3 regions of the Cryobacterium sp. Hz9 genome follow, and region 3 is predicted to be linked to each of the others. Evidence: riboswitches for the same ligand, from Rfam matches in the RefSeq annotation. Region 3 holds a riboswitch; each other region holds the start of a gene.
The links. A riboswitch is a leader RNA that binds a small molecule or an ion and turns the genes downstream of it on or off. The one in region 3 is predicted to bind thiamine pyrophosphate.
Positions count from the first base shown of each region.

Region 1: another riboswitch for thiamine pyrophosphate. It lies ahead of thiC (phosphomethylpyrimidine synthase ThiC); the one in region 3 lies ahead of E3N85_RS09525 (3-oxoacyl-ACP reductase).
Region 2: another riboswitch for thiamine pyrophosphate. It lies ahead of E3N85_RS08445 (bifunctional hydroxymethylpyrimidine kinase/phosphomethylpyrimidine kinase); the one in region 3 lies ahead of E3N85_RS09525 (3-oxoacyl-ACP reductase).

Region 1 is NZ_SOFC01000006.1:196,970-200,154, forward strand. Features, by position in the region: gene thiC (phosphomethylpyrimidine synthase ThiC) at 1-1,302, opposite strand, end outside; TPP riboswitch at 1,320-1,427, opposite strand; gene E3N85_RS01570 (LuxR C-terminal-related transcriptional regulator) at 1,455-2,285, opposite strand; gene hxlB (6-phospho-3-hexuloisomerase) at 2,399-2,992, shown strand; gene hxlA (3-hexulose-6-phosphate synthase) at 3,051-3,185, shown strand, end outside.
Region 2 is NZ_SOFC01000014.1:354,691-357,875, forward strand. Features, by position in the region: gene thiE (thiamine phosphate synthase) at 1-446, shown strand, start outside; gene E3N85_RS08445 (bifunctional hydroxymethylpyrimidine kinase/phosphomethylpyrimidine kinase) at 481-2,022, opposite strand; TPP riboswitch at 2,005-2,104, opposite strand; gene E3N85_RS08450 (helix-turn-helix transcriptional regulator) at 2,281-2,634, shown strand; gene E3N85_RS08455 (cation transporter) at 2,631-3,185, shown strand, end outside.
Region 3 is NZ_SOFC01000019.1:34,294-37,478, forward strand. Features, by position in the region: gene E3N85_RS09515 (folate-binding protein YgfZ) at 1-428, shown strand, start outside; gene E3N85_RS16780 (LLM class flavin-dependent oxidoreductase) at 509-760, opposite strand; gene E3N85_RS09525 (3-oxoacyl-ACP reductase) at 935-1,699, opposite strand; TPP riboswitch at 1,756-1,856, opposite strand; gene E3N85_RS09530 (catalase) at 2,603-3,185, opposite strand, start outside.

The DNA.
Region 1 (3,185 bases), on a different contig from region 3:
TTTGGCCAGGTCGGCGGAGTGGGCGGCGATCTTGTAGGTGATCACGCCGGTCTTCACGTCGTCGCGGTTGGGCAGCCCGAGGTGCTCTTTGGGTGTGACGTAGCACAGCATGGCGGTGCCGGCCTGGGCGATGATGGCCGCGCCGATCGCGCTCGTGATGTGGTCGTAGGCTGGCGCGATGTCGGTGGCAAGCGGGCCGAGCGTATAAAACGGGGCCTCCTCGCACAGTTCCTCCTCAAGGCGCACATTTTCGACGATCTTGTGCATCGGAACGTGACCCGGCCCCTCGATCATCACCTGCACGCCGTAGGATTTCGCGATTTTGGTCAGTTCGCCAAGGGTACGCAATTCGGCGAATTGGGCCTCGTCGTTGGCGTCGGCGATCGAGCCGGGGCGCAGACCGTCGCCGAGCGAGAAGGTCACGTCGTAGCGGCGCAGAATTTCGCACAGCTCCACGAAGTGGGTGTACAGAAAGCTCTCTTCGTGGTGCGCGAGGCACCAGGCGGCCATGATCGAGCCGCCGCGCGAGACGATGCCGGTGACGCGGTTGGCTGTGAGTGGCACGTAGCGCAGCAACACGCCAGCGTGCACGGTCATGTAGTCGACGCCCTGCTCGCACTGCTCGATCACGGTGTCGCGGTAGATCTCCCAGGTGAGCAGTGCCGGGTCGCCGTTGACCTTCTCGACGGCTTGGTAAAGCGGAACGGTGCCCACCGGAATGGGCGAGTTGCGCATGATCCACTCCCGGGTGAGGTGAATGTCTTTGCCGGTGGAGAGATCCATCAGGGTATCGGCGCCCCAGCGGGCGGCCCAGACCATCTTCTCCACCTCTTCGGCGATTGACGAGGTGACGGCCGAGTTGCCGATGTTCGCGTTGATCTTCACGGTGAAGGCCTTGCCGATGATCATCGGCTCACTCTCGGGGTGCTTGCGGTTGGCTGGAATGACCGCCCGGCCGCGCGCCACTTCGTCGCGCACGAGCCCGACCGAGACGCCTTCGCGGGCGGCGATGTAGGCCATTTCCGGTGTGACGATACCCGCCCGAGCCCAGACCAGCTGGGTGGAGGCACCGTCGATGGGCAGCGGATGCTCCCACCCGGCCCTCATCTGCGGAAGCCCCTTCTGGAGATCGATGGTAGCCGTAGCGTCGGTGTACGGGCCGGACGTGTCATACAGATCGAAGTGTTCGCCGTTGCTGAGGTGCACCCGGCGCACCGGGATGTGAAGCCCGGGCCACGTGGGAACCGGTTCGTAACGTTTGCTGCTGCCCTTGATCGGGCCGGTGGTGACGGTTTCTGACATGGCTGTTTCGTCAGGTGTGCGCATTGCGTGGAGCTCCCTACGCCGGCATTACCCGGACAGGTTCAACGGTCGACGGCCCTGGCCGTCCTCTCAGCTCGCTGGTGCGCGCTCCCGTGTTTGGTGTGTGTCTTCTGACGCTTTCACCTTAGCGGTCAGCGGGCGAGGGATGCCAGTTCGGCGCGGGTCGATGCGCCAACCTTGCGCAGCAGGTTGGCCACGTGAAACTTCACCGTGTTCTCGCTGATGGTCAATGTCTCGGCGATTGCCTTGTTGCGGGCGCCCGAGGCCACGAGTTCGAGCACACCGCGTTCGCGCGGGCTGAGCCCCCAGGCCGCGGCGGCCGTGACGGATGCTGTCGGCGCGTCCAGCGGAAGCGACACCGCCATCTCGGATCCCCACCCCGCCGTCGCCTCCACGTTGAGGGTGCCGCTGAGTGCGACGACGCGGGCGGCCAGTTGGCGCACGCTCGCCACCTCGGCGTCGAGGTCACCCGGGCCGTCGTCGCGAATGTGAATGAGCAGGTTGCTGCCGTCGCAGTCCCACTGCACACGCACCCGGGCGACACCGGTCTGCTCGACCAGAGCGAGCACGGCGCCGCGCACGATGGCCCTGGCTTCGTGGGCGACCTCGCCGGGCAGCGCACGCCCGTTCACCGGTGGCTCGACGAACTGTACGTCGAGGTCGCCGAAACGCACGAGCGGGCGCAGGTCATCGCGCAGCCGTTCGAAGGCACGCGCAACGGGTTCCTCGGTGAGGCTGCGATCGAGGTCGCTCACCGCGCGCAGCGCGACCATTGCGGCCGCGGCGAGCTCGGTCGCCCTCTGGCGGGCAGCGGTGTCACTCGTTCTGCTCGAGCGCAGCACGGCAAGCAATGATTCCAGTGTGGTCGCGTGCGCATCGGTCAAGTCGGCGATGAGTTTGGAGCGCTCGGCGGCCGCGGTGCGCGAGTTTTGCGCGGGCTGGATGGGCGGGGAAAGCGTCATGCGGTCATCCTATCCGAACCACCCTGTTAGCCAACTCGGAGCCATTCGTTTGGATAGTAAAACCGCCCATTTGGCGGGCTGCACTCCCGCTCAGCGGAATGGATGATTGTCCTATGAACGAAACGACAACCACCCAAGCGCGACTCGCAGTAGCGGATGCCATCGGCATCATTACTGCAGAGAACGGTCGCGTTGTCGACGCGCTCCGAGCGGCATCCGATTCGTCGCTGGACGATGCAGGGACCCTGCTCGCGTCGGCTCCACGGGTCTTCGTGCTCGGTGCCGGCCGTTCGGGCCTGGCTCTGAAGATGACCGCGATGCGGCTCATGCACCTCGGCCTTGATGTGCACGTGGTGGGCGAGGTGACGAGCCCGGCGATCACGGCGGGCGACGTGCTGCTCGTTGCCAGCGGTTCCGGAACGACGGGAGCCATCGTGCGCGCCGCCGAGACGGCGCACGGCGTCGGCGCGAACATTCTCGCGCTCACCACGGCGCCCGAGTCGCCGCTCGGGCGGCTCGCCGCGGTGACCGTGGTTATTCCCGCGGCCGCCAAGCAGGACCATGCCGGCCAGGTATCAGCCCAGTATTCGGGCGGCCTGTTCGAGCAGTCCGTTCTGCTCGTGGGCGACGCAATCTTTCATGCGCTGTGGCAGGCGAGCGGGGCTACGGCCGAGCAGCTCTGGCCACGCCACGCGAACCTCGAATAAGGCGCGCAACTCTACACAAACCTTCCACCCTTACTCACGAACAGAAAGTAGAACCCCCATGAAGCTTCAGGTAGCAATGGACGTACTGACCACCGACGCCGCACTCGCGCTCGCCGCCCAGGTCGCCCCGCACGTCGACATCATCGAGCTCGGCACCCCGCTGATCAAGGCTGAAGGCCTGCGCGCCGTCACC
Region 2 (3,185 bases), on a different contig from region 3:
CCGTCAACGACCGGGCCGATATCGCCAGCCTCGCGGGCGCGCCGGTATTTCATGTCGGCCAGACCGATCTGCCGCTGGCCTCCGCACGCAGCCTGCTCGGCGCGGCAGCCCTGATCGGGCTGTCCACTCACACCACCGAGCAAGTGGATGCCGCCCTGACCACCGACGTGCTCGACTATTTCTGTGTCGGCCCGGTCTGGGCAACGCCGACGAAACCCGGTCGTGCGGCGGTTGGAACGCACCTGTTGAGCTATGCGGCCGCGCGCAGCGCATCTGCTCACAGCACTCGTCCCTGGTTTGCAATCGGCGGCGTCGATCTCGGCAACATCGATCAGGTCGTCGACGCCGGCGCTACTCGGGTGGTTGTGGTGCGCGCGATCACCGAGGCGAGCGACCCGACGGATGCCGCGCAGCGGCTTCTGGCCCGACTGCCCGCCCTCGGCTAGTCGCGCGCACAGCACTTCGTTCCGCGCGGTCATCTCAGGCTTTCACTAGCTGCCGAGGGGCGTCGAAGAAGTCGAGTTCGAAGCGCGCCGAGGTCGTAAACGCCTGGCGCATTGCCGCGCATTCCGATTCCGAGACCGTCGCCGCAACGTCGTCGGTGAGCGCGATCGCCTGCCGCGTGGCCGCGGCGAATTCCTCATCGGAATAGGTCTCCAGCCAGGCTGCATACGGATGCGCCGCCTCTTCGGTGCGCGACAGAAATTCGGCGTGCAGTCGGTCACCGACATCCGAGTACAGCCAGAAACAAGGCAACAGCGCCGCGAGAAGCACCGCATAATTTCCGGCCTCACTGGTCGCGAGCAAATGATCCAAGTAGCCCGTCGTCACCGGGCCTGCCTCGTCAGGGTCAGGTTGCTGCCGAAGCCAGCTTCGGTGCAATTCCGACTCGACATCGCGGCACCGCGCTGCAGAATCGGCCAGGAAGCGTTGCGCGCTCACGGTCGGCGCGAGCTCGCTGGCATGCGCGAGAACGCGTGCATAAGTGGCGAGATAGAGCGCATCCTGGGCGAGGTAATAGGAGAAATCTTCTTCTGCCAGTGCACCGCTGCTGAGGTCCGTGATGAACGGGAGATCGAAGATTTGCAGGCGGATCAGCTCGACGTCTCGCCACAGGGTCGAGCTGAACGGCGCCGGATCAGCAGGCGCGGCTGACGCGGCTGACGCTTCGGAAAACAGCCGATGAAAATGATGGATCGGGCCGTTTCCCCGCCCGACCTCGAGGTCGTCAGCGTAGGTCAGTGCGTCCTGGAGCCAGTCCTTGACCTCGGCGAGGGACTGTGTCCAGTTCCCGGTTCTCGCCTGCACGGTCGCCATCGCCGAGGAGAGCGAGCACCCGGTGCCGTGGGTGTTCTTGGTTATGATTCGCGGTGCCGTGAACTCGACAACACTGTGCGCCATCAGGCCCTGGGTGTTGACCAGAGCATCCGGGCAGGTGGTGTCGTCAAAGTGTCCCCCCTTGACCAGCACGGTCACGCCGGCACGGGCTGATAATCGTCTGCCTTGCGCGACGGCCTCTGCCCAGTCGGCCGCCGGCGGCTCGGCGAGCAGAACGGCCAGCTCGGGAACGTTGGGCGTGACGAGATCGACGAGAGGGATCAGGTCGCGTAGCGCCTGCTCGGCGGAGGGGTCGAGCAGCCGGTCCCCACTCGTTGTGACCATCACCGGGTCGAGCACGACTATCGGAGGACGGCACACGTCGAGCCAGGAACGCACCTCATTGATCACATCGAGATCCGCGAGCATGCCAATTTTGACGGCATCGATGGTCACGTCGTCGCTCACGGCACTCAATTGCTGGCGCAGAAACGCAACCGGCGGGATGTGCACCGAGCGCACCCCGAGCGTATTCTGCGCGACCAGGGCACTGACCACCGCCATCCCGTAGCCACCGTTGGCCGCAATGCTTTTCAAGTCGGCCTGGATGCCAGCACCGCCGGTTGGATCGGTCCCGGCGATACTGAGGATTCGGGGTGTTTCCCTCAGCGTGTGGTCGGAGATTCGATCGATCATCGGTGACATTCCTTCGCTAGTACTAACTAGACAGGTTCAACGGGTATTGATCTCAGCTCCCACATTGTGTGGGGCACCCCGTGTCAATGAATAAGTCTATACGCACACACCATCACCGAGTCGCTTGTTCCCGCCGCGAAGGCCGGTCGGGCAGCACGTCTACGGCGAGTCCGTGGGCGGTGACCTGCTCCAGAGGTAGTCGCACGGACCGTGCCGATGCTTGTCGAGCACTTGCGAATGAGTCAGCCATCACTGTAACGTCAGTGCATGCTGACTATTGCGTCACGGGTGGATGTCATGAACCGGCTCGGCCGGGCTCTGGCGGATCCGACCCGGTCCAAAATCCTGCTGAGCCTCCTCGACGCCCCCGGGTATCCCGGCCAGCTCGCGCAGAACCTCGGACTGACCCGCTCGAACGTGTCCAACCACCTGAGTTGCCTGCGCGGGTGCGGCATCGTCGCGGCGACCCCGGAAGGCCGCGCAACGCGGTACGAGATCGCAGACCCGCACCTGGCACATGCGCTGGTCGCGCTGGTCGACGTGGTCCTCGCCGTCGATGACGGTGACGAATGCACGGACGTCGCCTGCAACGTCCCGCTGTGTTGCGGGGCCGGCGTATGAGCGCAACTTCAACGCGTGCTGGTCGGATGCTCAGCCCGCTGCGCAAACGTCTCCTGCAGCGGCGAATCCGCTGGATAGTCGCGATCACCATAACGTACAACCTCATCGAGGCGGTCATCGCTCTCGCTGCCGGATCCATCGCATCGTCAGCAGCGCTCATCGGTTTCGGCCTCGACTCGATCGTGGAGGTGCTCTCAGCCGCCGCAATCGCCTGGCAGTTCGCCGCGCCGCAACCGGAGCAGCGCGAGAAGGTCGCGTTGCGGGTGATCGCTTTCTCCTTCTTTGCTCTCGCCGCGTACGTCACCGTCGACGCAGCGCTGTCGATCACTGGACTGCGCACGCCCGAACACAGCCCGGTCGGAATTGCGCTCGCGGCGGTCAGCCTGATGGTGATGCCTTGCCTCAGCTGGTTCGAACGTCGCACCGGCCGAGAGCTCGGCTCCGCATCCGCTGTCGCCGACTCCAGGCAAACCCTGCTCTGCGCCTACCTCTCGGCTGCGCTCCTCATCGGGCTGCTACTGAACAGCCTGCTCGGCTGGGCCTGGGCGGAT
Region 3 (3,185 bases):
ACAAAACCATTCCCCATGAACTGGATTGGTTGCGCACAGCCGTGCACCTGAGCAAAGGCGGTTATCGAGGACAGCAGACGGTGGCCAAGGTTCATAACATCGGCCATCCACCGCGCAGACTCGTCATGCTCTACCCGGACAATACAGATACCGTGCTGCCGTCGCACGGAGACGACGTCGTGGCGCCAAACAGAGACGGCCAGGACAGGACTATTGGCCGGGTGACCTCTGTTGCCCGGCACTTCGAATTAGGGCCGATCGCACTCGCGGTCATAAAACGAGGCACCGATCCAACGGCCGAACTTCTCGTGCGAACCGCAGGCCGCGACATACCAGCCAGGCAGGTGGTGATCGTACCGCCAGATGCGGGCGCCTCATCCTCAGTCACCGTTCCTCGTCTGCCGCGTCTCGGCTCGGTACTGAGATAGTTCAGTTTCGGTGATCTCACTGCGAACAGGGCGAGCGCAACCGGCGTCCATATGCCCCGTCTCAGTCTCGATCGCCCGTCTCACCGGCTCTTCGATCGTGCAGCCAACATGGGGGTGACCACGTTCCCGCCAATACGCCCCCTACTGATGTGATCCACCGATGCAAGCATGCGCGCCGCGTGGAAAGGCGTGTAAAAGGTCGCCGAGACGGTGCTGACCAGCCCGATCCGGCTCGTCGCCCGCGCCATCGCGGCCATCGCCGTCAACGGCTCAAGAAACCACCACGGGCCGGTGCTCACATCATCGACGGCGTGCCCGTCGGCGAAGAACACGGCGTCAAAGAGGCCACGTTGGGCGCTTTAGGCGAGCCGTTCGTAGAAACTGATGTCTCCCAACTGCTCGATGGGCGACTGCGGCCGCCGCCAAGCGGCACCGTGTGGTGGCCACAACCCATGAGGAATGCATTGAAGTGAAGCTGGCGCGGGGCTGACACGACCGGCGCGGCCCTAGTTCATCACCAGGCCGCCGTCGACCACCAGGTTCTGCCCGGTGACCGACCGCGCCCAGGGGGAGGCAAAAAAAAGTACCGCATCCGCAAATTCGGCCGGGGTTGTCACCCTGCGTAGCGGGGTGGACGCGGCAATGAAGTCGAACACGTCCACGGGGGTGGCCGCGCTGGCATCCGTGGTGCGCAACAGCCCGCCGGAGACCATGTTCACGGCGATGTTGTGCAGGCCAAGGTCTGAGGCAAGAGTGCGGGTCAGGGAGAGCAGGGCGGCCTTGGCGGCAGTGTAGTCGTGATAGGGCACCACCGGGTTTTGGAACAGGTTCGTACCGATGTTGATAATGCGGCCGAACCCGGCCTCGCGCATGCCTGCCAGCGCCTGCTGGGTCGTGTTCAGGGCACCGCGGACACTGCCAGAGAATTGCGCCTCAAACTCGTCCCAACTGATGTCGGCAGCGCCGGAGCGGGCATCGCCGTTGAAACGGAAATCAGCCAACGCGTTATTGACCACCGTTGTCACAGGGGACCCAAAATGTGCCTGAGCCTGCGTGAATATTGCCGCGACCTGGGCCGGGTCGGTGACGTCGGCCCGTACGGCAAAAGCGTGTTCAAGCCCATAGCCGGCAGCCAGGGTTTCCGCCGCTGCGGCGCTGTTGCGATAGTTGATGACAACCCGGGCGCCCTGAGCCGCGAAAGCGTGCACGATGCTTTTGCCCAAGCCGCGTGCACCGCCGGTGACCAGGACAATCTGTTCTGCTATTTGCATGATTTTTTTCACCTTGGGTAAGGCGAAAGGACGAGATCCGGCACCTATGCGGTGCACGTAATTCTCCGTGACATCCCTTCGCTAGTTCGAACTAGATCAGGTTCAACGGGTGTCATCTCAGCCGACCGTCATACAGTCAGCACCCCGTGTCGCTGGAGATGAGTATACCTAAGCGCCTGGTACCAGCGAATTCGCGTCACGAACCTGAACTCATAGACTGCCGGGCTGGTCGACTTGGTCGGCGCGGGGCTAAGTAGGTGGCTCGTGAATTCGTCGAATATCCGACGCTAGCGTCCCCTCAGGCGTCTCAGGGGCTTGTGTTTTCCCTGTCGATGGTACTCGTGTCGAAGTTGAGGCCGGTGATGGTGTGGTCGAGGTAGTCCGGGTTCCAGGGCCTGATTGCGGGACGAGGTTCAGCCCGCTGGTTCGGTAGCGTTGTTGCGCAGGATCATCACCGAACGCCACAAAGCCTTAGCGTCGGATATTCGACGAATTCGCTTCGCGAGCCACCCCCTGATACGTTCAGCCCTCACAGGTAGGCCCTTTGGGCCGTGGACCGCTGTGCGGTTGCTGTCTGTCAATTCTTTATCTGTCTGACCGGTCACCGTAGTTCGCTTCGCGCCTTCGTTACCGGCCTTGTCGAACGCGGTCGCCGGCACTCTTATTTCGTTCGAGAAGGCCAGCACTTTGGCTCTCTCTCTGGCTCTCTCTCCTCGTGCCAGACAGGCAAAAAAATTAACGGATGGAGAGAGAACCCAATGACTAACACCACCACTAGGGCGTGACAACCACTTTGCCTACTCCGTTGAGAGCACCCCTAGCAAGTGTCGCCGAAGCAGGCAGCTGTTGCCCACACACCAGGAACAATTGTCCGCATGAGCAACAGTTTGTGAACGGATGCTTTTATCCGGCGCGCACGCCGCGCTCAACTCTGTCGCCCAGGGCATTGTCCACGTTGTGCAAGTACTCGAAGGTACGAAGCAGGACCGGTTCGCTGACGCCGTTGAGAAGCTGGCCTACGATGTTGCTAACCAGCCGCTGCCGGGCAGCGTCGTCCATTATGTCGCGGACCAGAGTCCCAGCCTGGCCCCAGTCGTCGTCCTCTGCGTGCAGCGTGGCGGCCGCACGAACCATGTCACCGTCGTTGTGCCATCCGGCCGGCTCACCGAAGCGCTCCGTGTCCGCGCTTGGTCCGCCCTTTGAGTTAGGCACATAAGTCGGGTCCCCCGGGTTGAGATGCCGCATGTGGCCGTCTTTGGAATAGGACCGGACCTCGTTATGCGGGGTATTGACCGGCAACTCGTTGTAGTTGGTACCGATCCGGGCCCGGTGCGCATCCGGATAGGCGAACATCCGGCCTAGCAACATTTTGTCAGGGCTCGGACCGATACCCGGCACCATGTTGCTCACCTCGAACGCCGCCTGCTCGATCTCCGTGTGATAGTCACTCGGGTTGCGGTCAAGCGTCATGCGACCCACCTCAATC